2 regions of the Mycobacterium parmense genome follow, and region 2 is predicted to be linked to the other one. Evidence: predicted binding sites of a transcription regulator. Region 2 holds the regulator's gene; the other holds the start of a gene.

Region 1 (14,408 bases), 2.2 Mb from region 2:
GGCGAACGCCCGCAGGCCGGCGACTGTCGGCTGATAAGTCTTATCGGTCATGGCTATGAGTCTAGTGGTAAATATCACCTTTACCTGACACTGAATGTTCGGCACCATCATGGGTACACAACAAATTGTTTGTACCCATTCCAAAAAGGAGCGACATGGCTTTGCTGACGATCGGCGATCAGTTCCCCTCCTACCAGCTCACCGCGCTGATTCCGGGCGATCTGTCGAAAGTCGACGCCCAGGACCCCAGCGACTACTTCACCACCGTCAGCAGCGACGACCACGCCGGCAAGTGGCGCGTGGTGTTCTTCTGGCCCAAGGACTTCACCTTCGTGTGCCCGACCGAGATCGCGGCGTTCGGGAAGCTGAACGACGAATTCTCCGACCGCGACGCGCAGGTTCTCGGCGTCTCGATCGACAGCGAGTTCGTGCACTTCAACTGGCGCGCTCAGCACGAGGACCTCAAGCAGCTGCCCTTCCCGATGCTCTCGGACATCAAGCGCGAACTGAGCCTGGCCACCGGCGTCCTCAACGCCGACGGTGTCGCCGACCGCGCCACGTTCCTGGTCGACCCCAACAACGAGGTCCAATTCGTCTCCGTCACCGCCGGTTCGGTGGGCCGCAACGTCGAAGAGGTCCTGCGGGTGCTCGACGCGCTGCAGTCCGACGAGCTGTGCGCCTGCAACTGGCGCAAGGGCGACCCGACGCTCAACGCCGGCGAGCTGCTCAAGGCCTCCGCGTAGTCATGAGTGTGGAAAACCTCAAAGCCGCACTCCCCGAATACGCCAAGGACCTCAAGCTCAACCTCGGCTCGATCACCCGCAGCACCGAGCTGAACGAGGAGCAGCTGTGGGGCACGCTGCTGGCCAGCGCGGCGGCCACGCGGAATGCCCGGGTGCTGGCCGAGATCGGCACCGAGGCGGCCGACACCTTGTCCGGCGAGGCGTACAACGCGGCGCTGGGGGCCGCCTCGATCATGGGCATGAACAACGTGTTCTACCGCGGCCGGGGCTTCCTGGACGGCAAGTACGACGACCTGCGGGCGGGATTGCGGATGAACATCATCGCCAATCCCGGCGTGGACAAGGCGAACTTCGAGTTATGGTGCTTCGCCGTGTCGTCGATCAACGGGTGCCCGGACTGCGTTGCCGCTCACGAGCACACGCTGCGTGAGGCGGGCGTGAGCCGGGAAACCATCCAGGAAGCGCTGAAGGTGGCGGCGATCGTCGCCGGCGTGGCGCAAGCGATGGTGGCCTGCGAGACGCTGGCCAACGTCGGCTGACCCCGCCACTGTGACGCGTCCCGTTACCGGACCAGCCTGGGTCGAGCACGCGATCTGGTGGCAGGTCTATCCGCTGGGATTCGTCGGCGCGTTTCCCGCGTCCCCGTCATTCGGGCCGCCGCAGCCCGGCGAACACCGGCTGCGGCGGCTCGTCGACTGGTTCGACCATGCCATCGCCCTCGGCGCGTCGGGCGTGGCGCTGGGACCGGTATTCGCCTCGCGCACACACGGATACGACACGACCGACCACTACCGCATCGATCCCCGCCTCGGTGACGACGCCGACTTCGACCATCTGGTGGCCGAGGGCAGGCGAAGGGGGTTGCGCATCCTGCTGGACGGCGTCTTCAACCACGTCGGCGTCGACTTCCAGCGTTATCGCGAGGCATCCGGGGACGGGGCCGCGGCACGCTGGTTTCGCGGACGGCCGGGGCGCTTTGACACCTTCGAGGGCCACGGCGACCTCATCGCCCTCAACCACGACAACCCCGAGGTTATCGACTACACCGTCGACGTGCTGTGCCACTGGCTGGCGCGCGGGGCGAGCGGTTGGCGTCTGGACGCGGCTTACGCTGTGCCGGAACGGTTCTGGGCCTCGGTGTTGCCGCGGGTGCGTGAGCGCCATCCCGACGCGTGGTTCGTCGCCGAGCTCATCCACGGCGACTACTCCGCGGTCGTCGATGCCGCCACCTTCGACTCCGCAACCCAATACGAGCTGTGGAAGGCCATCTGGAGCAGCCTCAACGACGGTAACTTCTTCGAGCTCGACTGGGCGCTGCAGCGGCACAACGAATTCCTGACCCGCTTCTCTCCGCTGACCTTCGTCGGCAACCACGACGTGACCCGGATCGCCAGCCGCCTCGAGCGGCGCGAACACGTGGCTCACGCGCTGGTGCTGGCGCTGACCGTCGGGGGCGTGCCCAGCATCTACGCCGGCGACGAGCTCGGGTTTCTCGGTGTGAAAGAGGAGCGCTTCGGCGGCGACGACGCCGTGCGCCCCGAGTTCGGCTCTCCCCCGGTGCCATTGGATGCGATGGGTGCCGAAACCTGGGCGCTGCACCAGTTCCTGGTCGGGCTCCGCCGCCGGAACCCGTGGCTGCATGCGGCGTCGACGAGTGCGCTGCGCCTGGAAAACCGGTGCTACGTCTACGAAACACGTCGCGGCGACGACGTCCTGCTGGTCGCGCTCAACATCGACGACGAGCCGTTGCGGCTGAGGCCGGCCGAAGTGGGCGTCTCGCGGGCCCGGGTCGTCGGCGGATCCGCCGCGCCGCCGCCAGAACTCGTGGACGAGGTGGTCGTCGAGCCGCACGGCTGGCGAATTCTGGGCCCCGCCTAGGCGGAAGTGGTGGGCGAAACTAGGTCTTCGGCAGCCGCGCCAGCGTCGCCTCGTCCCGGCGGCCGTCGTAGTACTTGTCCAGCAGCGCGACGAATTCCTCGTTGTCAGCGGTGGCGGCGGCGAACAACGTCATCGACGAGCGCAGCTTCAGGTCGTCGGGTGAGCCGAAGATCGCCCCGATCGGCCGGCCACCCACGTCGTTGACCAGGCGGGTGCACTCACGCAGCCGCGGCCCCAACACGTCATGTGCCAGGTACGCGCCGGCTTCCTCGAGCGAGGAGATGCCGTAGCGCGTGGCCATCGCGCTGGCACCCAGGCCGCGCAGCTGCGGGAAGACGAACCACATCCAGTGGGTGCGTTTGCGTCCGGCGCGCAACTCGTCGACGACGTCTGCGTACACCGGGCCCTGCGCGTCGACGAAACGCTTCAGATCGAACGGGTCGTCCATATGAGTACGGTGACACATATGGCCGTCAAACGACGAGTGCCCAAGGTGCGCGACCTGGCGCCCCTGATCCAATTCAAGAAGCCGCAGTTCGATAGCGCCAAACGCCGCCTGGCCGCCGCGTTCACCATCGCGGACCTGCGGCGCATCGCCAAACGGCGCACGCCCAGGGCGGCGTTCGACTACACCGACGGCGCCGCCGAGGACGAGCTGTCCATCGAGCGCGCGCGACAAGCGTTCCGCGACATCGAATTTCACCCCACCATCCTGCGCGACGTGACGAAGGTGTCCACGGGGTGGAACGTGCTCGGTCAGCCGGTCGCGTGGCCGTTCGCGATCGCCCCGACCGGCTTCACCCGGTTGATGCACACCGAGGGCGAGGTCGCCGGCGCGCGGGCGGCAGCGGCGGCCGGGATCCCGTTCTCGCTGTCCACCCTGGGCACCACCGCCATCGAAGACCTGGTGGCCGCCGCCCCGCAGGGGCGCAAGTGGTTCCAGCTCTACATGTGGCATGACCGCGAGCGCTCGATGGCGCTGGTGCGGCGCGCCGCCGACGCCGGATTCGACACCCTGCTGGCCACCGTCGACGTCCCGGTCTCCGGAGCGCGGCTGCGTGACAACCGCAACGGGATGACGATCCCACCGACGCTGACGATTCGGACCATCCTCGACGCGGCCGGGCACCCGAGGTGGTGGTTCGATCTGTTGACCACCGAGCCGCTGGCCTTCGCGTCGCTGGACCGCTGGCCCGGCACCGTGGCCGAGTACCTGAGCACGATGTTCGACCCGAGCCTGACCTTCGACGACCTGGAGTGGATCAAGGCGCAGTGGCCCGGCAAGCTCGTGGTCAAGGGCATCCAGACGCTGGAAGACGCTCGCGCTGTCGTCGATCGCGGCGTCGACGGCATCTTGCTGTCCAACCACGGCGGGCGGCAGCTGGACCGGGCGCCGGTGCCTTTCCATCTACTGCCCACAGTGGCGCGCGAACTCGCCGGTGACACCGAGATCCTGGTGGACACCGGGATCATGTCCGGCGCCGACATCGTCGCGGCGATCGCCCTCGGTGCCCGCTGCACGCTGGTCGGGCGGGCTTACCTGTACGGGTTGATGGCCGGCGGCCAGGCGGGCGTCGCCCGCGCGATCGAGATCCTCTCCGAAGGGATTGCCCGGACCATGCGCCTGCTCGGGGTCGCCTGCCTGGAAGAGCTTTCGCCCAGGCACGTCACGCAGCTGCGGCGGCTAAGCCCCATCAGCCCGCCGGTGTGACGCTTGCCCGCCAGTGTGCGGCTGGCCGCACACTCGCGATCGAATGTGCGGCTGGCCGCACATTCGGCCCCGGAAGGAGCCCGAGGGAACAAACCGGCGCCGGGCTGGGTTAAGCGCATCAGACTCAAGTTTTGGAGGATCGATGGCTGAAGCCAAGTCCGTGCCGGTGCTGTTCGTCACCGACACGATCGTGTTGCCCGGGATGGTCGTGCCGGTAGCGCTCGACGACGCCGCGCGTGCGGCGATCGACGCCGCTCAGGCGAGCGAATCGGGGCAACTCCTGATCGCACCCCGGCTGGAGGATCGTTACCCCTCGCACGGCGTGATCGCGAAGATATTGCAGGTCGGCCGCATCGCGGGCGGCGGCACCGCGGCCGTCGTGCGCGGTGAGCGCAGGGCGCAGATCGGCGCGGGAGCGTCCGGGCCGGGCGCGGCGCTGTGGGTCGAGGTGACCGAGGTCGCCCAGACGCCGGTGACCGACGAGGTCAAGGCGCTGGCGGCGGAATACAAGAAGCTGTTGCTGGCCATGCTGCAGCGTCGTGAGGCCTGGCAGATCGTCGACCACGTCAACAGCCTGACCGACCCTTCGGCGCTGGCGGACACCTCCGGCTACGCCTCCTACCTCACCGACGTGCAGAAGCGGCAACTGCTCGAGACCGTCGACGTGGCCGAGCGGCTGCGGGTGCTGATCGACTGGACCAGCGGCCACCTGGCCGAGGTCGAGGTCAACGACAAGATCGCCGAGGACGTGCGGGAGGGCATGGAAAAGACGCAGAAGGAGTTCCTGCTGCGTCAGCAGCTGGCCGCCATCCGCAAGGAGCTCGGCGACATGGACCCCGACGGTGCCGGCAACTCAGCCGACTACCGGGCCCGCGTCGAGGCCGCCGAGCTGCCCGAGAACGTGCGCGAGGCCGCGCTGCGCGAGGTCGGCAAGCTGGAGCGGTCCAGCGACCAGAGCCCGGAGAGCAGCTGGATTCGCACCTGGCTGGACACGGTGCTGGATCTGCCGTGGAACGTCAAGACCGACGATTCCACCGACCTGGGGGCCGCGCGGGAGATCCTGGACGCCGACCACCACGGGCTGGACGACGTCAAGGACCGCATCGTCGAGTACCTGGCCGTGCGGGCGCGCCGCGCGCAGCGCGGGCTGCAGGTGGTCGGCGGCCGCGGTTCGGGCGCGGTTATGGTGCTGGCCGGGCCTCCCGGGGTCGGCAAGACGTCACTGGGCGAGAGTGTGGCAAGGGCGCTGGGCCGCAAGTTCGTGCGCGTGGCCCTGGGCGGGGTGCGCGACGAGGCCGAGATCCGCGGCCACCGGCGCACCTACGTGGGGGCGTTGCCGGGCCGCATCGTGCGCGCGATAGGCGAGGCGGGTTCGATGAATCCCGTTGTGCTGCTTGACGAGATCGACAAGGTCGGCTCCGACTACCGCGGCGACCCGAGCGCCGCGCTGCTCGAGGTGCTGGACCCGGCGCAGAACCACACGTTCCGGGACCACTACCTGGACCTGGACCTGGACCTGTCCGACGTGTTGTTTTTGGCCACCGCCAACGTCATCGAGAACATCCCGTCGGCGCTGCTGGACCGGATGGAGCTGGTGGCGATCGACGGCTACACCGAGGACGACAAGGTCGCCATCGCGCGCGACTACCTGCTGCCCCGGCAGCGGGAGCGGGCGGCGCTCAGCGACGACGAGGTGACCGTCACCGACGCCGCGCTGCGCAAGATCGCCGCCGACTACACGCGCGAGCCCGGCGTGCGGCAGTTCGAACGACTGCTGGCCAAGGCGTTGCGCAAGGTGACGACGAAGCTCGCCTCCGAAAGTGGGCCCGTTACCGTCGACGAGCCGGATCTGGTTGATTACCTGGGCCGTCCGCGGTTCACGCCCGAGTCGGCGGAGCGCACCGCGGTGCCGGGCGTGGCCACCGGTTTGGCCGTCACGGGCCTCGGCGGTGATGTGCTCTACATCGAGGCCGGGGCGACCGACGGCGAGGCGGGGTTGCAGCTGACCGGTCAGCTGGGTGACGTGATGAAGGAGTCGGCGCAGATCGCGTTGTCCTACGTGCGCTCCCACGCCGCGGAACTCGGTGTCGACCCGTCGGCGCTGGACCGGCGCATCCACGTGCACGTGCCCGCCGGCGCCGTCCCGAAGGACGGTCCGTCGGCCGGTGTCACCATGGTGACCGCGCTGGTGTCGATGGCCACCGGGCGTCAGGTCCGCTCCGACGTCGGCATGACCGGCGAGGTCACACTGAACGGACGGGTGCTGCCGATCGGCGGCGTCAAGCAGAAGCTGCTGGCGGCCCAACGTGCCGGACTGTCAACGGTGTTCATCCCGGCGCGCAACGAGCCGGATCTCGATGACGTGCCCGCCGAGGTGCTCGGGGCGCTGACGGTCAAGCCGATGGCCGACGTCGCCGAGATCGTCGCGCAGGCCCTGGAGCCGGCGACGCACAGCGCGGCGGCGGCCTGATCCCGCTGGGCGGGCGTGACACTCGGCGTTAAGGTCTGCGGGTGGCCTACGACGAGGACCTCGCCGACAGGATTCGCGAACTCCTCGGCGCCGAGCGCGGCGTCGAGGAGAAGCGCATGTTCGGCGGCCTGGCGTTTCTGATCAACGGCAACATGTCCGTCGCCGTAAGCGGGCAGGGCGGGCTGCTGGTCCGCGTGCCGCCGGACGACACCGACGAACTGCTGCAACGCGCCCACGTCCATCCCATGGTGATGGCGGGACGCGAGACCCGCGGCTGGCTGCGCGTCGAGACCGCCGGGGTGAAAACCCGACGCCAGCTGCACGGCTGGGTAACCCGCGGGGTGGGCCACGCGCGCAGCCTCCCGCCGAAGTGACGGCCCCGGTTTGCCGGGAGCCGGTGCGGGTAGGCGGTGCGGCATGGACAAGCCGAAGCAGATCGTCGAAAGGCTGCCCGAGGTCGCCGGAACGACCTACGCAGCCGAGGCCGGGATCAAGCTCGACGACAAGCCCATGCCCCTGTTCCAGCTCCTCGTGCTGTGCATGCTCGCGAGCAAGCCGATCGACGCCACCATCGCCATGGGCGCCGCCCGGGAGTTGTTCAAGGCGGGCCTGCGCACGCCGAAGGCGGTGCTGCAATCGGATCGCCGGACCATGATCGACGTGTTCGGCCGTGCGCACTACGCGCGCTACGACGAGAGTTCGGCCACCCGGCTCACCGAGATGGCCGAGCGGGTCCGCGACGACTACTCCGGGGACCTTCGCGAACTCGCCGTCCGTTGCGAGCACGACCCCGCGACCGCGAAACGTATGCTCAAGAAGTTCAAGGGAATCGGCGACACCGGCGCCGACATCTACCTGCGCGAAGTCCAGGACGTGTGGACCTGGGTGCGGCCCTACTTCGACGACCGCGCCACCGCCGCGGCCAAGAGCCTGGGCCTGCCCGACTCGCCGGCGAAGCTCAAAGCCCTTGCTCCGCAAGGTAGTGCGCGGCTCGCCGCCGCGCTCATCAGGGTGTCGCTGGACGACGACGTGCGCCGGCAGGTGATGGGCTGAACGGCGGTGACGATACGGATCGGCACCTCCGGGTGGTCCTACAACCACTGGACCGGCGTGCTCTACCCCCCCGGGTTGCCGCAAGCCCGCCGGCTGGCCCGCTACACCGAAGTCTTCGACACCGTCGAACTGAACGCGAGTTTCTACCGCTGGCCCAAGGATTCGACGTTCGCGGGCTGGCGTGATCAACTGCCCGAAGGGTTCACCATGTCGGTCAAGGCGCACCGCGGGCTGACCCACTACCGGCGCCTGGCCAACGCCGAACCGTGGATCGAGCGCTTCGAGCGGTGCTGGCAGGTGCTGGGTGACCGCCACGGCGTGCTGCTCGTGCAGCTGCACCCCGAGCAGCAGCGCGATGACGAGCGCCTGGATTCCTTCCTGCGCAGCGTCCCCCCGTCGATTCGGGTGGCCGTCGAGCTGCGGCACCCGTCGTGGAACGATCCGGCCGTGTACGCGGTGCTGGAACGTCGCGGGGCCGCGTACGTGGTGATGAGCGGAGCGGGTTTGCCGTGTATCCCACGGGCCACCACCGACCTGGTGTACGTGCGGATGCATGGGCCCGATCCGGACGCGATGTACGAGGGCTCGTACCCCGATCAGGATCTGCGCCGGTGGGCGGCTCAGATCGCCGAATGGGACTCAGACGGTAGGGATGTCTGGATGTACTTCAACAACGACCTGGGCGGCCACGCCGTGCGTAACGCGCTGAGCCTACGAGACCTGTTAGGTTGAACCGCTTTCCGGTTCAACGGGCTGCCACGCCCCGGGGAGTTCCCTCATCCTGCCGATGGCCGGCAACCTTCAGGTGTGGCGACCGGCCTCTTGGGCGAGTTGCACGCGGCTGGTCAGTCCAAGCTTGGTGTAGACGTGGGTGAGGTGGGTTTGCACGGTGCGTGGTGAAACGAAAAGCCTTGCGGCGATGTCGTTGTTGGCCAGTCCTTCGCTGACCAGGCGTACGACGTCGCGTTCGGTGGGGGTGAGCGACGCCCAGCCGCTGGCCGGGCGTTTGCGCTGGCCGCGGCCGCGCTGGGCATAGGCGATCGCCTCCTGTGTGGAAAGGGCCGCACCCTCGGCCCAGGCAGCGTCAAAGGCATTGCTGCCCAAAGCGTTACGGACTTCTGTCAGCCAGACCTCGTAGCCGTCGTTCCAGACCTTGAACCGCACCTCACCGACGCGTTCCCGGATGCCGTGTGCCGCGCCGAACAGCCGCGCCGCTTCGCGGTGGCTGCCGCCATGCCCGGCCAGAGCGGCGAGGCACTCCAGGGTGTCGCAAATGCCCAGGTGCGCCCCGAGCTCGGCCACACGCGCGAGCGCGTCGCGGGCGTCGCGTTCGGCCTGCTCCGGCTCACCCTGGGCGATCGCCACCCGTGCGCGTGTGCTCAGCGCCAACATCATGATCCATCCGGGCGCCGTTGCGACCGCTTCGTCGGCCCAGCGCCGAGCGGCGATCAGATCCCCGCCTGCCTGTGCGGCCGCTGCAACGATGGGGCGCAGGTGCGCCGCAAAGCCCGGCGCGAAATTCCCGTGCTTCCAGGCCGCCGCGGTCGCGTCGCGCGCAGTCCCGACGTCGCCGGCGGCCAGGGCCGCATTTGCCAACGCATAAAAACCAACGCTGGCGATAAGCGAGCCAAACTCGGATACGGACTCCAGGCTGGCGTCGGCCGCGGCGCGGGCCGCGTCTGGCTTCCCCTGCCGTGCCAGCGCGGTGCCCTGGTGCGCGAGGCTCACCGCCGCGTGGACCCCATCGTGGCTGATCTTGGCCTCTGCGGCCACCGCGCGGAATTGTGCGACGGCTCCAGCCAGATCGCCCTGGTAAACCTGGGTCAAACCCAGGCACATGCGGCAGTGGCGCGAGGCGAATCGATCGCCGATCGCGTCGGCGAGGTCGCGTCCTTCTTCGGCTGCCACGCGCGCCGCTATCGGGTCGCCGGCGGCGATCGCCGCCGCGGCCTGCTGGGCCCGTATCTGGCTCAGCCGCCACTTGTCGTGCAACTCCCGGACGAGTCCGACCGCCTCGGCGAAGTACTTCCCTGCCAACTCGGCGTTGTAAGCGGCGGTAAGGCCACAGGCGGTCAGCGCCCTGGCCAGCACGGCCGGGTCGTCGACATCACGCGCGAGGACCAGAGCTTGCTGCGCGTGGGACGCACTGTCGGCAGCGCCGCAGAATAGCTCAAGCACCGCTATGTCGGCCAGCGCCCGGGCGCGCACCGCGGCGGCCACTTCGGCGTCCTGCGCGACCTCACAAGTGAGTGCGGCATCGAACCAGGCCAGCCCTTCCCGGATGCGTCCCCGCGCCTGCCACAGCGGCTGCAAAGACGACGCCAGCGCCAGGGCCATCTCTACCTCGGAGTTTTCCCTGCTCCACTCAAACGCGGCGCGCATGTTGCCGATTTCGATTTCGGCCTGCTCGATGCGCTGCTCATAGTCACCGTCTGCCGGAGCGTCGACCAGGGCGGCCAGTGCCGTGTAATGGTCTCGGTGGCGCGAGCGCACGGCGTCGGCCTCGCCGGACTCGCCGAGCTTTTCCAGGGCGTACTGGCGCACCGTTTCCAGCAACCGGTAGCGCGTTGCGCCCCCGGTGTCGTCGGCCACCACCAACGACTTGTCCACCAGCAGGGTGAGTTGATCGAGCACGTGGTAACGCTCCACCCCACCGCCACCGGCGACCGCTTGGGCGGCGTCGAAGTCGAATCCGCCGGTGAATACCGCCAACCGACGCAACAGGACCCGTTCGGGCTCGGTCAACAAAGCGTGCGACCAGTCCACCGAGGCGCGCAATGTCTGCTGGCGGCGCACCGCGGTCCGCGCACCACCGGTCAACAGCCTGAACCGGTCATGCAGGCCGTCGAGGATCTCGACCGGTGACAACGCCCGAACCCGCGCCGCGGCCAGCTCGATCGCCAGCGGCACCCCGTCCAGGCGCGCACAAATCTCCGCCACAGTTGCGGCATTGTCATCAGTCACGGTGAAACCGGGGCGGGCATTACGCGCCCTGTCGCTGAACAACTCGACCGCATCACCAACCAGCGAGAGTGAGGGCACCCGCCAGCTCACCTCGCCCGCGACGCCGATCGCCTCACGGCTGGTGGCGAGACAGGTCAGCTGCGCCGCCCCACTCAGGAGGGCGACGACCATCTCGGCGCTGGCATCGAGCAGATGCTCGCAGTTGTCCAGCACCACCAGCATCTGACGGTCGCGGACGAACCGCAGCACGTTGTCCGTCGTGGAGCGGCCCGGTTGATCGGGCAACCCCAAGGCACGTGCCACCGTCAGCGGCACCAGCTCGGGGTCGGTGATCGGCGCCAGGTCGACGTACCACACACCGTCGGCGTACGCGTCCGTCATCTGGGCCGCGACCTCGATCGCCAGCCGCGTTTTGCCGGCCCCGCCCGCGCCGGTCAACGTCACCACCCGGTTATCGGTCAGCAGCTCGCGCAGCTGTGTCCCCTCCGCGTCGCGACCCACAAAACTGGTCAGCTGCACCGGAAGACGAGTGGACGCAACGGTGGCCGAGACTCGCAGGGGCGCGAACTCGTTGACCAGATCGGGGTGGCACAGTTGCACAACTCGTTCTGGGCGAGGCAGGTCACGCAACGGGTGGGTACCCAGATCGGTCAGCCAAGCGCCTTGCGGTAGCCGGTCGATCACCAGGGGTTCTGCCGCACCTGACAGCACGGTCTGACCGCCGTGGGCCAGATCGCGCAGCCGCGCAGTGCGGTTGATGGTCGGACCGGCGTAGTTGCCCTCATCGCGCAGCTGCACCTCGCCCGTGTGAACGCCGATGCGCAACAGGAGCGGGGCCAGCGGCGCCAACTGCAACTCGAGCGCGCAGGCCACCGCGTCAGAGGCGCGCGCGAACGCGGCCACAAAACTGTCGCCCTCGCCCTGCTCTACGGGGCGTACTCCATCATGGGCGGCGATCATGTCGGAGGCCGTTTGATTGAGCCGCGCCACAGCCGCGGTCATCTCGGCGGGCTGGGTCTCCCACAGCCGCGTCGAACCTTCCACATCAGCCAACAGCAACGTCACCGTGCCCGTCGGCAAAAGCCCACTCACGCCAAGATCGCTCCAGTCCACCAGCGGCAGGTCCGCGCGCGGATCGATCTCGCTCATGCTAGCCAGCATGCGGGCGCCGCGTGCGGCAAACATCAGCGCAAACGCGCAGATTACCGCCTATCGCGCGCGTATCTGCGACCCGGCGGCGCGCAGAAGCCGGCCCAAACGCCACTGAAAGCGCAGCGACTAACCGGCCAATTCGCGCAGTCCGGCCGCTTGCGCTGTCAACCCGTTACCGGTCAGCCGGCACCGGCGGCCAGTCCGGAGGAATCGGCCGTCCTGTCGACGGGCTGCCACGCCCCGTCGATGACCTCCGGCGGGCGCTGCGCCCCGAGGCGTTCCCGCTCGGCGCGGCGGCGCTTGATCCGCAACCGCGCGTCGCCCGGCATGGTGACCAGTTCGTCGCAGGTCAGGTAGTACACGTCGTCGACGGCGTCGATCAGATCGGCCGCAACTCGGCGAGACCCCAACTCACGCAGACACATTCGGAGCTCATGGGTGAACCTGAGGGTGGTGTCGTGCGCCAGCTCCCTGGAGCCGCGGGCACTGGCCGCCATCCGCCTGGCCCTGGTCGCCGGCGGCTGCGGGTCCCGGTCGGCCCCGGCGGGTGCGGCGGCCTCGGCGGCCTTCGCCGCCGCCGTCAGCAACATCACCGGGTCGTCGGCGAAGGCGGGGCTGGCCAATTCGACCTCGCCTGGCCCGCGGTGCCCGATGCGGGCGACCGCGGAGTCGAGGGCCGCCGCGGTCTTCGGGGACAGCGCGCGGATGCTGGCGAGGTTGCCCTCGCGGGCCAGCGCGCCCAGCGCCGGGTCCGCGCGCAAAAAGGCTGCCAGTTCGGCGGTTTCGGTGGCGATGCGGGTGCTCTCCACGATCATGTCCACCCCGGCCACGGTCGACGCCGCGCGGGCGCGTCCCAGCGTCGCCGCGGTGACGCCGGTGTCGATCAACCACAGCCCGGTGAGTATCCAGCCCTGGTGGATGCGATCGCGCAGCAGCCGAACGCGTACCTCCAGCGCGGCGTCCGGCAGCAATTCCAGCCCGGCCGCGTCCATGTGCTCGGCCTCGGCCGCGGCCGCGTAGGCGCTGGTGTCGGACTTGAGATGACGCAGCGACGCCAGCGAGCGCGTCGCGGCCACCGCCTTGGCGACCGACCCGAGCGCCCCGACCGCCAGCCGGGGGTCCCCGAACGGCAGGGGATCGCCCACCTGCGGCTGATCCATCAGGGCGCGCCGGGTGACGGCGTGCTGATCCCACCCGGGCAGCTGGGTCGCGGCGACGATGTTGGCCGACACCCCCACGTAGGCGCGGTGACCGAACACCGCGATGGCCCTGGTGCCCCATTCGTCGTCCACCACGCCGCCGAGCGCGAGCACCTGACCCATCACCCGGTTGGCGACGCGCAGGCCGTTCAGCTGGACGTCCAGCGTCATCGGGGTCAGGGGCCCGGGCAGCGCCTCGGCGAGGCCGGCCGCGCTGAACACCGGGAACCTCGGGTCGATCCGGTCGTCGAACTCCCCCTCCACGCCCTCGGGGGCCGCGCTGGACAGCTCCTCGGACTGCCGGGGCCGCGGGAGCACCTCCACCGGCAGCGCCGTCTGTCCCCCGCGGCTGATCGCGCCCGCGGGCCCGAGCCGGCGCCCGCCCAGGCCGCGCGCCGTGTCGGCAACCGCCTCGAGCGCCTGCCAGCCGAAGTCGAACTGCCAATCCTCTTGTACAGCAGTGATATTCATGTCTGGGATGAGTTCGGACCAGCTTTGGATGCGGTGCAGCCGGGAGCGGGAGTCGACGCAACGCAGCAGCCGCCACGCGGTGACCACGTTGACGGTGTCCGGGGTCGCGAGGTCGACGACGCCGGTGCGGTCGGTGCTCAGCGAGAAGAGCAGGAAGCGCACCAGGTCCTCGACGTGCAGGACACGCATCGGCTGCACCGTCGCCTTGGCGCGCAGCAGCGTGGCGACCGTCCGGCATACCATCCAGTCGAGCTGGCGGCCGACCGGCGGGGCGATCCGGACGACCAGACTCGGCCCCCAGCTGGAAGCCACCAGAGCCTCGGCCGGCCCGTACAGGTCAGGCGGGCCGGCGGCCTGGGAGACCATCAGCAGCCGGGCGCCCGCGCGGGCGGCCGCGTCGGTGACCTGCGCGAGGCCGTCGAGTCCGGCGCCGCCGGGCGCGGTGTCGTCGACCGGGGCGAGGTGAATGACGGCGTCGGCCTCGTCGGCGAGCTGTCGCAGGATCGGGGCGTGCAGCGGAGAGCAAACCAGCTCGACGTTGCGATCGACACACGGGTGGGGGCGATCGGCAATGCCGCTGACCGAATGCCCCGCGGCGATCAGCTGCTGGGTAACCAGCCTCCCCACCGCGCCGGTGGCGTCGGTAACCAGGATGCGCACCTGGGGCTCACCTCCCCCAACGTAAGACTAAACAATAGGCACGTCGGTCCGGCGTACGCGACCGTTACGCTCCGGACGGCCCGCTGTGCTGGGGCGATGTGCCCGGC
Region 2 (14,408 bases):
TTGGCCGTCAACGGTTTTCGAGCTGGCGCCGCTCAGCGACGAGCAGTCCGACGCGTTGATCGATGCCCTTGACCCAACCGTGTCGCAGGCCCGGCGTGCCGCCGTGCGCGAGCGCTGCGACGGGGTGCCCTTCTACATCGAACGCGTGGTGGCCGGTTTGGGGGCGGCGGGCCACGACGCAACGGTTCCCGATGCGCTCTACGAGCCCCTGCTCGCCCAATTACGCTCCCACAGCGGTGTGGTGCCGGTGGTCGAGGCGGCCGCCGTCATCGGGCGCGCCGGCGACCTGCCCCTCCTGCGTACCGTGGCGCGAAGCAACGGAATAGACGTCGACGATGTCGTCACCGAACTCGTCGGAGCTAATGTGCTGCAGCGCAGCGGGGACGTCGGCTGGAGATTTCGCCACGAACTGCTCCGGGAGGTGGCCGCCGAACTCGCCCCGCCATCCCTGAAGCGCGAGCTGCATTCGCGTACCGCCCGCGCGCTGGTGGAGGGGTCCAGCGTCGCCGAGCCGGACTGGCGTTTGATCGCAACGCATTTCGAGCGGGCGCAGCAGCACGATGAAGCCGCCGACGCCTATCGCAAGGCCTCGGTGGCCGCGCGCCGGCGCGGCGCCCTGCATGAGGCGCTGGCCTATCTGACGACGGCACTCGGCCAGCTCGCGGCCTGCCCCGACGGGCCCGCGCGCGACCGCAAGGAGATCGCCATCCGGCTCGAGCGCGGCTTCCTGGCGGGCACCACGCGGGGAACCATGAGCGGCGAGGGACCCGCCGACTTCCAACGGTGCCTGGAACTGGCGAGCACCGGCGACCACCAGGACGGGTTGTTCACCACCCTGACGGCGATGGTCAGCTACTACCTGCCGCGGGCCGAGCTGCGCCGGGCGCACGAACTGCTCGACTCCCTGTCCACGCGGATCACCGCGAAGCGGCCGTGGAGTGGCCCGGTGCTGGCGTCCACGCTGGGCTCGGTCGTGTGGCTGGAAGGCGATTTCCCCACCGCGCGGCGGCATCTGCTGCGCGCCCTGGCGGATCGCTCCGCCGCCGACCCGCGGGTGCTCGAGACCGCCTGGTGGGTTGCCGTCGACCCGATCTCGTCGGCGCACTTCTTCCTGGCGCTCACGCACACGGTGTGCGGCGATCTCGACCGCGCCGAAGCGCATTTGGCCGAATCGGCGCGGCGCTGCGATGCCCTGACCTTCCCACAGAACGTCCACAACCGGGCGCACACGCTGTTCGCGCAGATCTGGGTCAAGCTGGAGAGCGACCGGCCGGCCGACGCCGCGGCCCTGGTCGCCGAGCTTCGCAGGCAAAGCGAAGAGTCGGGCCTCGACTTGTGGCGATTGGTCGGCGCCACCCAGCACGCCACGGTCAAGGCGCTGGCCGCGCTCGACGCGGACGCTGACGCCGCCACGCTGACGCTGTGCGCCGAGAAGTTGGCGCGTCTGGTGGACGGATCGCGCCTGCTGCACCTCAACAGCTATCTGACCTTTCACGACGCGGTCATCGGCCGGCTGCTCGTCGCCGCGGGCGAGCCGGAGGAGGCGCGCGAACGGTTGGAGGCGGCGCTGCGGCATGCCGACGAGACTGGCATGCACTTCCACGACGCCGAGCTGATGCGGGCGCGTGCTCACACTTTCGCCGGGCGGGTGCAACGACGCGACGCGCTGCTCGCCGCGCTCGAGTTCGCGCGCCGTCAAAATGCGACGCTCTTTGAGTTGCGTTGCCTGCTAGATTTTTTCGAGCTCGATGCCGGCGGGGACCGCCTTGATCTCGCCGACGCCCTCCGCCGCTTCACCGGTGACGATCGCTGGCCGGAAGTCACGCGGGCCCGGCAGATCCTTTCGTGACGTCCGGCTTCTCGGGACGGCGCGAGATGTCCTCGAGCGCAAGGATGTTGGCGGCGACGTCGTCGCTCTCGTGCTTGGCGGCCGCCCGGACGAACCTGGGCAACGGTGTCCACTTGCCGGACGGCTGCAGATACTCCGAGCTCAGCGCCGCCGTGCACGCCTCCTGGTGCACCGCCCTCTCGCGCGCACGCCGGGGGTTCAGCACCGTGTAGGCGGCGAAATGCCATGCCTCGCTGCGCAGTTCGGTGAGCGCCCGCTGCAGGAGACCGACCTCGTCCGGCAGCAGCCAGCGGGTCCAGCGAAGCCCGGGCGAAAGCCGCTCGACTTCTGCGAGCATGCCGGGTATCTGCGCGCACAGCAGGACGTTGACGCGGTGGTAGTCCTCCTTGAGCAGGCTCAGCCCGTCACCCGCGACCGCGACCAGGGCAAGACCGAGGTCGAACCTGATGTGCGCGTTGAGCCCGGTCATCATGTGCTGGACGATGATCGCCTGATCGTCGTGGTCGCCGACGAACGCTACCTCCCAGGGCAGCGTCAGGTCCCGGCGCCCGTCGGGGTGGAAGAACGCGTTTACCGCGTCGAAGTAGCGACGGGCGAACTCGACGTCGAGTCGCTCGATGCGGTCGCCGTGGCGGAATGTGCCGTGTTCGACCGCCTCGCGGATGGCGAGCGTGACACGCCTGTAAAGGACGGCGAAGTAGCCGATGTGGCTTTCGGCCCCGATGGCCCACTCGATGACGCGGTCGATGTTGCACAGCACGTCGCCGATGGTGTCCGGCCGGTCGAGCCACGCCGGTTGCAGCGGGGGTTGGACGGTGACGGCAGCCATTTCAACCGATCCCTTCCTCTCGGTCCACCCGTCCGCCGACCCGGGCCTGGATGGGCGCGGCGGCGATCATCGTCAATGGGGTGCTGGTGGGGAAATCGTCTCTCAGAGAATGGATTCGGGCCCGGCGCACGATCGTCGCCAGCGCCAGCGTCGCCTCGAGCATCGCGAAGTGGTCGCCGATGCAGGCCCGCGGGCCGCCGCCGAACGGCAGGTACTGCCAGCGACTGCGGCCCTTCGAGCGCTCGGCGCTGAACCGGTCCGGGTCAAATCGCAGTGGGTTGTCCCACAGGGCGGGGTCGCGGTGCATCGCCCAGATCGCGACCACGGCGAAGGTGCCCGCCGGTAGGCGGTGGCCGTCGACCTCGATGTCGGCGAGTACCGACCGCCCGATCGCCGGAGCGGGCGGGCAGAGCCGCAGCGCCTCGTGCAGTACCTGCGCGGTGTAACGCAGCCGCGGCACGTCCTCATGGGTGAGGCGTCGGTCACCGAGCGTGGCGGCTTCCGCGGCGACGCGTTGCTGCAGCGCGGGCCGGCGGCCCAGGGCCCATAGCGCGTAGGCCAGCGTGGTCGACGTGGTGTCGTGGCCGGCGAGGAGGAACAGCACCAGTTCGTTCAAGATCGCCCGGTCCGACAGCGGCCGGCCGGTCTTCGGGTCGACGGTCTGCATCAGGGCACGCACCAACGGCGCGTCGCGCGTCGGGTCGGACCGGCACTCGCTCAGCACGTCGGCGGCCAGCCCGAACAGGGCGGCGGTGGCCGCGCGGGCCTTCCGCTGCCCGGCGGTGGGCAGCCAGCGGGGCGGGTTGACGGGGCGCAGCGCGCGGTCGGCCGCCCACTTCATGCCGTCACGTAACGCGTTGCCCACCAGGTGCGTTCGGTCGGTTAGGTCGATTCCGAGGATCGAACGGCCCAGCGCCCGCAACGTCAGCGCGCGGCACTCGGCGTCCAGGTCGACCGTGTCACCGGCGGCCCACCGGTCGGCGATCTGTTCGGCGACCCCGGCCATGTGCCCGGCGAAGCGCGGTACGTGCTGTTTGGTGAAGAGCGGCTGCAGCGCGCGCCGGCGCGGCAGCCACTCGCCATGCGCCACCACGAGCAGGTTGTCGCCCGCCAGCCGGCGGACCTCCGCCGCGACCGGCGTCGCCGCGCGCTCGGCGTAAGCATCCTTGCGCGCCAGCACGTCGTGGGCACCCTGCGGGGAGGAAACGATCACCACCGGCGGCATGATCCAGCTGGGCCCCAGCACGTTTCGGGTCACCGGGCCGCCCGCGTTCCGCATGAGCTCCAGGCCGCTGTCGAAGCGGCGGGTCGCCGTCAGCCGCCGCCAGTACGGCAGGGGGTTTCGCGGCGCGAGCGGCAGCGTGGCGACGTCCAGGGGTGTCAGTGTTGCCGGCATGTCCCTCAGGGTGGGCCGGCACGGAAGTGCGGTCACGCGTAGTCGACTACTCGCCTCGGTCGGACCCAGCTCAGGCGAGCAGATCCCAGTTGCGGGCGAGGTTGTCGGGAATGTCGAACGGCGCCCGCTCGCCGCCCCGCTCCATCGTGAAGAGCGCGCCCAGCAGATCGCGCCCGATCGTCGGGGCCATGCGCGACATCAGGTGGTAGCGCAGCAGGTCGCGTTCGACGCGGCCCAGGGCATGCACCAACAACCAGTCGGCGGCGCGCGCGAGCGGGCCGGGGCGCTCGGCGAGCGTCGACTCCGGAACCCCCAACTGCTCGGCGGTCTCGTCGCCGATCAGGTGGCGGATCAGCGCCGGGATCGTGCCGTCCAACCGGCGCAGCGGTGTCAGTTCGTCCAGCAGCTCGAGCAGGGCCCGGGTGAGCTCCCGCCCTTCCGGTGACGCACTGAACTGCCGGCGCCGGATGGCGTCGACCAACGCGGCGGCGTCGGGCACGTCGCGCACCAGCAGCTCGTCGCGCACCCCGAGCAGGTGCCCGATGACGTTCCACAGGTGCAGGTAGGCGCGCATGTCCCGGGCGCCCACGCGCACACCGAGGCGACGCATCGGATCGGCGAAGACATACGAGAAGGCCAGCAACGTCCCCGCGAGGTCCTCCTGGTTGATCGGCGTCCCCCAGTCGGCGTGCCACATGCCGGGCGCCTGCTCGTTGCGGGCCTTGATCAGGTGGCGGACGGCCGCGTGCATCAGGCGCACGCGCTGAATGGTGCGCCGGCCCTTGCCGTTCTCGTCGAGGCCACCGGCATTGAGCGAATCGATGAGGAATTGACCGGTTTCCATCACCCGCCGGCGCGCGTCGGTGTCGAGCCGCGCGGTCAGGTACAGCACCTTCACGCCCTTGGCCGCCGCGTACGACGACGGCAGCGACGCGCAGAACAGGCAGGCCGCGACCTGCACGCCCCACGTCTCGAACAATCGCTGCCCGCGCGCGATCAGGGCCGGGTCGGCCCACTCGGGCAGGGGCAGGGTCTCGACGAGGTAGGCCCTGATCTCCGCGGGCAGCTCCTCGGGCACCGGCTGATCGACGCGGACCAGCGTCCGCATCAGCGCGTTGACCGCGTCAACTCCGCCCCCCTCAAGCACCGCAGCGACCGGCGCGTCGGCCAGCGGATCGCCCAACCCGCGCATGCGATCCAGCAGCGTGTCGGTCCACCTCGAGCCTGCGCTGACGCTGCACGTATCGCTCGCCATGCGAGCAGCGTGTCAGAGATTTGTCCCGCTGCCACGAGTAGTCGGCTACGCGCGCGGGCCCGCTCGCAGCATCTCGACGAGCTCCTCGCGCGACCCGGCGCCCAGGCGCTGGTAGGCGCGGTACACATGTCCTTCGACCGTGCGCACCGACGTGACGAGCCGCTCCGCGATCTCCTTGTGCGACAGGCCCGCGGCGACGAGCTCGATGATCTCGCGCTGACGGTCGGTCAGCGGCTGGCCGATCGGGTTGCGCAGCGCCGGTGTGCACAGGCCGCCGCATTCGGTGGCCAGCTCCTGCGCCACCGCCGCGGCGTACAGGCTGCGCTTGCGCTGCTGGTTGCGGCTGAAGGCCACGGCCGCCTGGGCGGCGACGTCGGCCGCCGCGGCGCGGTCGCCGATCGCCCGGTAGTCGGCCGACGCCTTCAGCAGCCCCTCCCCGTCGCCGGTCGCGAGCGAATCAGTATGCCGCGCAACGGCACACGCCAGCGGAAATGCCAGGATGTCGGCCAGCTCACGCGCGCGCGCCGCCCCCGACGCGTCGCCCCACTGCGCCGCCGCCTGCAGGCAGGCCACCTCGTGCGTCGGCTGCTCGCGCGTCCGCGCGTCCTCGCGGGCCGCGCGGACGATCGACGTGGCGTCGGCCAGTCGTCCGCCGGCCGCGAGTGCCCAGCCGCCGGCCAGCGCAAGACCGGTCTGCATGAACAGGTAGTCAGCCGGAACGTGTTGTCGCGCTTGCCTTATCGCCTCGTCCGCCGCGTCCGCCTCGCCCAGCTTCGCGTGCGCCTCGGCCAGCGCGAAGCAGCTCGCCGCCCGCAAGCCCGTTGTGACACTGTGCTTCTGCGCCCCGGCCTGGGCCTCGTGCAGCAGCGTCAGAGCGGCGCGCAGATCGCCGCGGACCAGCTCGGCCTGGCCGAGCAGGAACGCGAGATTGGCGTAGGCCAGGCCTGGCACGTCGCGGACCGACTCGGCCAGCTGCTGGGCCGCCCGCACGCATTCGTCGATGCGCCCGTTGAGCCGGCAGGCGCGGGCGTAGACCGCGCCGTACCAGAACCGCATGGGTGACGCCTGAAACGACGTGATCGCGCGGTCCATGGCCCGCCCCACCATCTCGGAGATGTCGGTGATCTTGCCGAGCGCACCCTGGGCGGTGGTCAGCGCGACGGACGCCAGCATCGCGTGGAAGTCGGGCAGCGTGGGAGAGCTCAGCGCCGCCCGCGCCTTGTCCGCCGCCGAGCCGCAACGAGCCATGACGGCGTCGACGCACGCTTCGACCGCGGCGCGCTCGGCGCGCTGCGCCTCCGATTCCGGCGTCGTCGCCAAGCCGTCGAGGATCGCGGCCGCGTCGCGGGGGCGGCCCAGGTTCCACACCAGGTTCGCCGCGCGCACGGTGGCCCAGTGATGTCCGTCGGGGTCGTCGACGCCGATGCCGGCGAGGATCGCCTCGGCCTTCTCGCCGTGCCCGCGCCCGGCCAGGCTGATCGCGCGCAGCCCCTCGGCCTCGCTGATCCCCGCCTCGGCCGCGGCGGCGGCGAATCGGTCGGACAGGTCGAGATCGAGCAGCGTCATCGCGAGCTGCGCCGCCCGCAGGTACAGCTGCGGGTCGGGCGGAAGGTCCGATTCCAGCGTCAACAGCGCCCGGCGCACGGTGGCCGACACGTCGGCGTCGGCGTGCCGGGCCAGGCGCTGCGCGAGCCGGCCGCGGATGCGCGACAGGTACATCTCGCTGGCGACGGCGCGGCGAAGCTCGCCGAACAGCGGATGGGCCAGCCGGGCCAGGAGCCGGGGGCCGGTGCGTTCCACGATGACCAGGCCCAGGCGCTCGGCCTCCTCGAGGTCCGCGCGGGCCACCAGGTCGCAGAGCACGTCGACCGCCAGCGGCTCGTACTGCGAGAGGGTGTCGACGACCGCCGCCACCTCGGGCTGCAGCCGGCTCAGCTGCCGGCCGACCATGTCGCCGAGGCTGTCGGAGACCGCGACGCGCTCGTCCCACATCCACACCCCGGCCACCTGCTTGATCGCCCCGGCCGCGATCTGGTCCTTCAGCAGCTGGCGCACGAACAGCGCGTTGCCGCCGGTCAGTTGCCAGAATCGCCGGGCGCTGCGGCTGTCCACGGCGCCACCGAGCGCACCCTCGATGATCCGGCGCACGTCAGGGGCCGAAAGGGGTTGCAGATCAAGGCGCGCGAGCAGCTCGTCCTTCCACAGGGCCGTGATGGCGTCGGCCTCGTCGCCGCCGGTGCGCACCGTGACCAGCAACCGGGTGCCGCGCGCCTGCGCCAGCTGGTGGATGACGTGGGCGGACAGCCCGTCCAGCAGGTGCGCGTCGTCGACGCCGATCAGCACCCGGCCGCGACGTTGCTGCTCGATGAAGGAGTTGATGACCCGCCGCACGCCGGAAATCGGGTCGGGCACCGCGTCGCAAATCGACGGGGTGAATGCGCCCAGCGGCAGTTGTCGCGCGGACTGCGTTCCCACGATCCAGTACGTCCGCTCACCGGACGCCTCCGCACGAGCCAGCACTTCGCGTGCGAGCCTGGTCTTGCCCACTCCCGCCGCCCCGGCGATGACGGCGCCCGACGAATTGCCGACTCCGCTGAGCGCTCGGCGAATTGCGGCTAATTCGCTGTCACGCCCTGTCAGCAAATCGGCGCCGATCACCGGCCGAATATAACGCCTATCGGCGAACAAACGGAACGACAATCTTTGCTGGGCGCCGGGAGAGCTTGGAAGATCAGCGCCGCGGCTTCCAGACCACCAGAGCGGTGCTCTTGGGCACCACTGCGATGTCGCGGCGCTGGCCGGCACGCAGTTGCGCGATTTCCTCGGTCATCTCCTTCACCCGCGACTGCAGCGCCTCGACCTGGTTGGTCAGCTCGATGATGCGCTTGATGCCGGCGAGGTTGACCCCCTCGTCCTGCGACAGCCGCTGCACCTCACGCAGCAGATCGACGTCGTGCTCCGAATAGCGCCGTCCCCCGCCGGAAGTGCGGCGCGGGCTGACCAGGCCGAGGCGGTCGTAGGTGCGCAGGGTCTGCGCGTGCATGCCCGCCAGCTCGGCGGCCACCGAGATCAGGAAGGTCCGCGCCTCATCCTTGCGGGAGTTGCGCGGGTTGCCGGAATTCACCGCCATCAGCGATTACCCGCCCATCCGGCGCGTGGGTTGAAACCACTGGCACGCTCGGCTTCCGCGTAGGCCTCGAGGGCCTCCATCGCGGCACCCTCCAGGTTGGGCGGCACCGCGACCTTCACGGTGACCAGCAGGTCACCGTTGCCGCCGCCGCGCTTGGGCACACCGCGCCCGCGCACCCGCAGGATGCGCCCGTCGGCGGTGCCCTTGGGCACCCGCACGCCGACCTTGCCGTCCAGCGTGGGCACCGAAAGGGTGGAGCCGAGGGCCAATTCGGTGAAGCTGACCGGAACGGTCACGGTGAGGTCGTCGCCGTCGCGGCCGAACACCTTGTCCGGACGCACGTGGACGGTCACATAGAGGTCACCCGACGGCGCGCCGCGCAGCCCGGCCTCGCCCTGACCGGGCAGCCGGATGCGCTGGCCGTCCTCGACGCCGGGCGGGATCCGCACGTTGATGGTGCGGGTGCGCGTCGTCACGCCGGTGCCCTTGCACTCGTCGCACGGGTGCTCGATGATCGAGCCGCTACCGCGGCAGTCGGTGCACGGCTCGGAGAAGCCGAACGCGCCCTGGTTGCGGTTGATCACGCCCGATCCGTTGCAGGTGGGACACACCTTGGGGCTGGTGCCCGGCCGCGCGCCGCTGCCGTGACAGTTGGTGCACGGCGCCGGGCTGGTGAGCCGCAGCGGCATCGCCACGCCCTTGGCCGCCTCGACGAAATCCAGCTCCGTTTCGGTCTCGAGGTCGTTGCCGCGGCGCGGCCGGCTGGGCCGCGCGCCCGCACCCCGCCCGAACAGGCCGCCGAACAGGTCGCCGATGTTCGCCCCGCCGCTGCGGCCGGCGGCGTCGAAAAGGTCGTTGAGGTTGAACTCCGCGCCGTCACCGCCGACGTTGAAGCCACCGAATCCCCCGCCGTCGAACCGGCGTCCGCCGAAACCGCCGCCCGCGAACAGGCGGCGGGTCTCGTCGTACTCCTTGCGCTTGGCCGGGTCCGACAACACGTTGTGCGCCTCGGAGACGGCCTTGAAGCGTTCGCCGGCGGCGGGATTGTCGGGATTGGCGTCAGGGTGCAGGTCGCGCGCCAGCTTGCGGTAGGCGCGCTTGATCTCTTCCGGGCTGGCGTCAGAGGAGACGCCCAGCTCCTTGTAGAAGTCCTTCTCGACCCACTCACGCTGGGCCATGTCGCGTCACCCCCTCTCACCTCTCTCGTGTTCTGCTGTGCTGATTGTGTGGTCTAGTCACCGGGTTCGCCGGGGTTATCGCCCGATTCGGCCGGCGCGGCGCGATCGCCCGCCACCGCGTCCGCCACGGTGTCATCCACCGTGTCGACGACCCCGACCAGCGCGTGCCGCAGGACCTGGTCGCCCAGTTTGTAGCCCTGCCGCATGACGGTGCCGATCACCGGGCGCGAGCCGTCGCCCTCGTGCTGGACCGCTTCGTGCAGCACCGGGTCGAAGTCCTCGCCCTCCTCGCCGAACGCCGTCAGTCCGAGCCCGGACAACGCGCTGTCCAGCTTGTCGGCCACCGACTTCAGCGGGCCCGAGTCCAGGTCGCCGTGCTTGCGCGCGCGGTCGAGATCGTCGAGCACGCCCAGCAATTGATTGACGACGGCCGCCTTGGCCCGGTCCGCCGCGGCCTGCTGGTCGCGCAGCGCGCGCTTGCGGTAGTTGGCGAAGTCGGCCTGCACCCGCTGCAGATCGGCGGTGAGCTCGGCGACTTTGGTGTCGGCCGGGCCTGCCTCCGATCCCGTGGGCGCGGCCGCTCCCGGCGCCCCTCCCGGCTGGGCGCCGGGAGGGGCCTGCCGCACTTCTCCGGTCTCCGGATCGATGCGCCGCTTGTCGGTGACCGTTACCTGTTCCGGGTGTCCTTCGCTCACTTGGACTCCCGGTCGTCGTCGACCACCTCCGCGTCGACAACGTCGTCGGCCGAGCCGGCCGAGCCGGACTCGGGGCCGCCGGCCTGGCCGCCCGCGGCCTGCGTGGCCTCGTAGATCGCCTGGCCGAGCGCCTGGGACTCCTGTCCCAGCTTCTCCATCGCCGACTTGATCGCGGAGATGTCGGTGCCTTCCAGCGCCGACTTGGCTTCCGCCACAGCCGCATCCACCTTGTTCAGGGTGTCCTCGGGGACCTTGGGTCCGCCTTCGGCGCCGCGCTGTTCGGTGACGAACTTCTCGGTTTGATAGACCAGCGTCTCGGCCTGGTTGCGGATGTCGGCCTCCTCGCGGCGCTGACGGTCCTCCTCGGCGTGGGCCTCGGCGTCCTTGATCATCCGGTCGATCTCCTCCTTGGACAGGCCGGAGCCCTCCTGGATCTTGATCGTGTTCTCCTTGCCGGTGCCCTTGTCCTTGGCCGTGACGTGCACGATGCCGTTGGCGTCGATGTCGAAGGTGACCTCGATCTGGGGCACGCCACGCGGGGCCGGCGGAATGCCGGTCAGCTCGAACGAACCGAGCAGCTTGTTGTGCGAGGCGATCTCGCGCTCACCCTGATAGACCTGGATCTGCACCGACGGCTGATTGTCGTCGGCCGTGGTGAAGGTCTCCGACCGCTTGGTCGGGATCGTGGTGTTGCGCTCGATGAGCTTGGTCATCACGCCGCCCTTGGTTTCGATACCCAGGCTCAGCGGCGTGACGTCAAGCAGCAGAACGTCTTTCACCTCACCCTTGAGGACGCCGGCCTGCAGCGCGGCGCCCACGGCCACCACCTCGTCGGGGTTGACGCCCTTGTTGGGCTCCTTGCCTCCGGTGAGCTCCTTGACCAGGTCGGTCACCGCGGGCATGCGGGTGGAACCACCCACCAGCACCACGTGGTCGATCTCGGAGACCGAGATGCCGGCGTCCTTGATCACCGACTGGAAGGGCTGACGGGTGCGGTCCAGCAGGTCTTGGGTGATCTTCTGGAACTCGGCACGGGTCAGCTGCTCGTCGAGGAACAGCGGGTTCTTGTCGGCGTCGACGGTGATGTAGGGGAGGTTGATCGAGGTGCTCTGGCTGGAGCTCAGCTCGATCTTGGCCTTCTCGGCGGCCTCACGCAGCCGCTGCATGGCCATCTTGTCCTTGGTCAGGTCGATGCCACTGGTGGCCTTGAATTTGTCGACCAGCCAGCTGACTACGCGGTCGTCCCAGTCGTCGCCACCGAGGTGGTTGTCACCGCTGGTCGCACGGACCTCGACCACGCCCTCGCCGATTTCGAGCAGCGAGACGTCGAACGTGCCGCCGCCCAGGTCGAAGACCAGGATGGTCTGTTCCTTCTCGCCCTTGTCCAGGCCGTAGGCCAGCGCCGCGGCGGTGGGCTCGTTGACGATGCGCAGCACGTTCAGGCCGGCGATCTGGCCGGCCTCCTTGGTCGCCTGGCGCTGGGCGTCGTTGAAGTAGGCGGGCACGGTGATGACCGCGTCGGTGATGTCCTCACCGAGGTAGGCCTCCGCGTCGCGCTTGAGCTTCATCAGAACCCGCGCACTGATCTCCTGCGCGGTGTATTTCTTACCGTCGATCTCGATGGACCAGTCGGTGCCCATGTGCCGCTTGACCGAACGGATGGTGCGGTCGACGTTGGTCACCGCCTGGTTCTTGGCGGGCTGACCGACCAGTACCTCGCCGTTGCGGGCGAAGGCGACGATGGACGGAGTCGTCCTCGAGCCCTCGGAGTTGGCGACCACGACCGGGTCGCCGCCTTCGAGAACTGCGACGACGGAGTTGGTGGTCCCGAGGTCGATACCGACCGCACGAGCCATAGTGATTCCTCCTGAGTAGTAGAGCTTTCTGTCGTGGCACTATGCTGAGTGAACCCCGCTCAAGACTGCCTCCGCCTCCGTGGCGGTGTCAAACCAAGCTTGAGTGTGGTTCGCTCAACTTATCGATCATGCCAACGGTGGGCACCGCCGTCTTGTTCCCGGCGCGCGCCGAGCCTGCCGGAGTTGCCGGCGCCGAACGTTCCCGGTGCGCGAGACGGCCGTCGCGCTTTGCCGATCAGGTGCCGATCGTGTACCGATCAGCTGCCGATCGCCCGGTGATCAGACGCCGACCGGACGGTGATCATCTCCTCCATCAGCGCCAACAGCGCACGCGCCGCGGCGCTCGGCGGCCGCATCGCCGAGGTGGCGACGTAGAGCCGCCACTGCATGTCGTGGTCGGCGATCTTGACCGTCGCGAGGCCGGAGTCGTCGATCTCGTCGAGGATCGACCAGCTCAGGAATCCGATACCCAGGCCGTTGCGGATGTAGGTCGCCGCCGTGCCCAGGTCGGCGACCTCGAGCGCGACGGTCCGGTCCACACAGGCGGCGGTGAACGCGTTGTCCACCACCGTCCTGGTGCCGTAGCCGGGCGGGCTGTCCACGAACGACATTCCGGCCAGCTCGGCCAGCGGCACCGAGTCCCGTTGCGCCAGGGGGTGGTCGGCGGGAACGACCAGGAGCAGGGGCACGGCGGCGACCAGCCGTGCGTGCAGGTCGGCCGGCGCCGGGCCGGTGAAGACCAGGAAAGCGACGTCGAGGTCGCCGTCACGCAGCTGCCGGGCCAGGCCGGCCGACCCGGCTGCGGCGGCCCGCAGGTGCACAACCACCTGCGGGTGCCGGGCGTGCAGCTCGGACAACAGCGTGGGCAGATCGATGACGCCTATCGAGGTGAGCGTCCCCAGCGTGACCGTCCCGCAGACCGACCCACAGGTGGCGTTGACGGCATCCTTGGCGGCGCGCGCCGCGTCGATGGTTTCTCGGGCGCGGGGCCGCAGCACCTCGCCGGCCGGGGTCAGCGTCACACCCGCCGGGCCCCGGGCGAACAGCTCGGCGCCGAGCTCACGTTCGAGGGCCTTGATGGTGGCCGACACCCCGGACTGGACGACGTGGAGCCTCTTGGCGGCCTCGGTGAAGCTGCGGTTGTCGGCGACGGCCAGGAAATACTCCAGGTGGCGAAGCTCCATGCTGCCATTATTACGATTTCCGATAAGACCTATCAAAACATGTCATTGGCGCTGATCGCCTCGCCGCAAATATCGTACGCATGTCAAACGATTTGGACGGTGCCCCTTGACTCAGCAAGCCCCTCCCCTGACGAGCATCAGGACCCGGTGGTCCTCGCCGTCCACCGACGACCAGTTCGTCGTCGAGAACCCCGCAACCGGTCAGACGGTGACCGTTGTCCAGGGCGCCGGGCCCGAAGAGGTGGACCAGGCCGTACGCGCCGCCCACGCCGCGCACCTGCACTGGAAGCGGCGCCCGGCGCGGGAGCGTGGCCGGCACCTGCGCCGGATCGCCGAGGTGATCCGCGCCAACGCCGACGAGATCGCCGGGCTCGAGTCGCTGGAGATGGGCAAGCCCGTCAGCCAGGCGCGCAATTTCGACGTCGAGGCGGCGATCTCGATCTTCGAGTACTTCGCCAGCATGGTCGAGGTGCTGCCCAGCCAGGCCCGCGACTACGGCCCGGTCGTGGACATGACGATGCTGGAACCGTACGGCGTGATCGCCGGCATCGTGCCGTTCAACTGGCCCCCCATCCACACCGCCGGGAAGGTCGCCCCGGCGCTGGCCGTCGGCAACGCCGTGGTCCTCAAGCCGCCGGAACAGGCCCCCTCGGTGGTGCTGCGGATGGTCGAATTGATGCAGTCGGTCCTGCCGGACCGCGTGGTGCACGCCGTGGCGGGCCGGGGCCAGGTGGGCGCCGCACTCGCCGGGCACCGGCTGGTGGGCAAGGTGTCCTTCACCGGATCGCCGCGAACGGGGGCGTCGGTGCTGCGGACCGCCGCGGGCAACCTCACCCCGACCCTCATGGAACTGGGCGGCAAGAACCCGTTGCTTGTCTTCGACGACGCGGATCTGCACGCCGCCCTGCTGGCCGCCGTCGACGGCGGATTCTTCAACCAGGGCGAAGCCTGCACGGCCGCGTCCCGAATCCTGGTGCAGGAGAACATCTACGCCGAGTTCGAAGAGAAGCTCTGCGCCGCGGTGAGCCGGCTGAAG

What was found. Region 2 encodes HspR, which represses chaperone genes until heat shock. Its sites were predicted from a motif close to ANNTGAGTNNNNNNNACTCANNT; they were not measured.
Region 1: the regulator HspR is predicted to act here: its motif matches at 4,440-4,462, upstream of lon (endopeptidase La).

Annotation. Positions count from the first base shown of each region.
Region 1 is NZ_AP022614.1:1,452,887-1,467,294, forward strand. It holds gene G6N48_RS06695 (hydrogen peroxide-inducible genes activator) at 1-51, opposite strand, end outside; gene G6N48_RS06700 (peroxiredoxin) at 156-743, shown strand; gene G6N48_RS06705 (alkyl hydroperoxide reductase) at 746-1,282, shown strand; gene G6N48_RS06710 (alpha-amylase family protein) at 1,293-2,621, shown strand; gene G6N48_RS06715 (DUF1810 domain-containing protein) at 2,641-3,069, opposite strand; gene G6N48_RS06720 (alpha-hydroxy acid oxidase) at 3,088-4,332, shown strand; gene lon (endopeptidase La) at 4,475-6,802, shown strand; gene G6N48_RS06730 (TfoX/Sxy family protein) at 6,844-7,176, shown strand; gene G6N48_RS06735 (HhH-GDP family DNA glycosylase) at 7,220-7,855, shown strand; gene G6N48_RS06740 (DUF72 domain-containing protein) at 7,862-8,587, shown strand; gene G6N48_RS06745 (helix-turn-helix transcriptional regulator) at 8,657-11,911, opposite strand; gene G6N48_RS06750 (Rossmann-fold NAD(P)-binding domain-containing protein) at 12,151-14,301, opposite strand.
Region 2 is NZ_AP022614.1:3,664,018-3,678,425, forward strand. It holds gene G6N48_RS16975 (ATP-binding protein) at 1-1,849, shown strand, start outside; gene G6N48_RS16980 (DUF5995 family protein) at 1,821-2,678, opposite strand; gene G6N48_RS16985 (cytochrome P450) at 2,680-4,074, opposite strand; gene G6N48_RS16990 (oxygenase MpaB family protein) at 4,145-5,329, opposite strand; gene G6N48_RS16995 (LuxR C-terminal-related transcriptional regulator) at 5,375-7,987, opposite strand; gene G6N48_RS17000 (heat shock protein transcriptional repressor HspR) at 8,061-8,459, opposite strand; gene dnaJ (molecular chaperone DnaJ) at 8,459-9,637, opposite strand; gene grpE (nucleotide exchange factor GrpE) at 9,691-10,332, opposite strand; gene dnaK (molecular chaperone DnaK) at 10,329-12,188, opposite strand; gene G6N48_RS17020 (LysR family transcriptional regulator) at 12,446-13,372, opposite strand; gene G6N48_RS17025 (aldehyde dehydrogenase family protein) at 13,479-14,408, shown strand, end outside.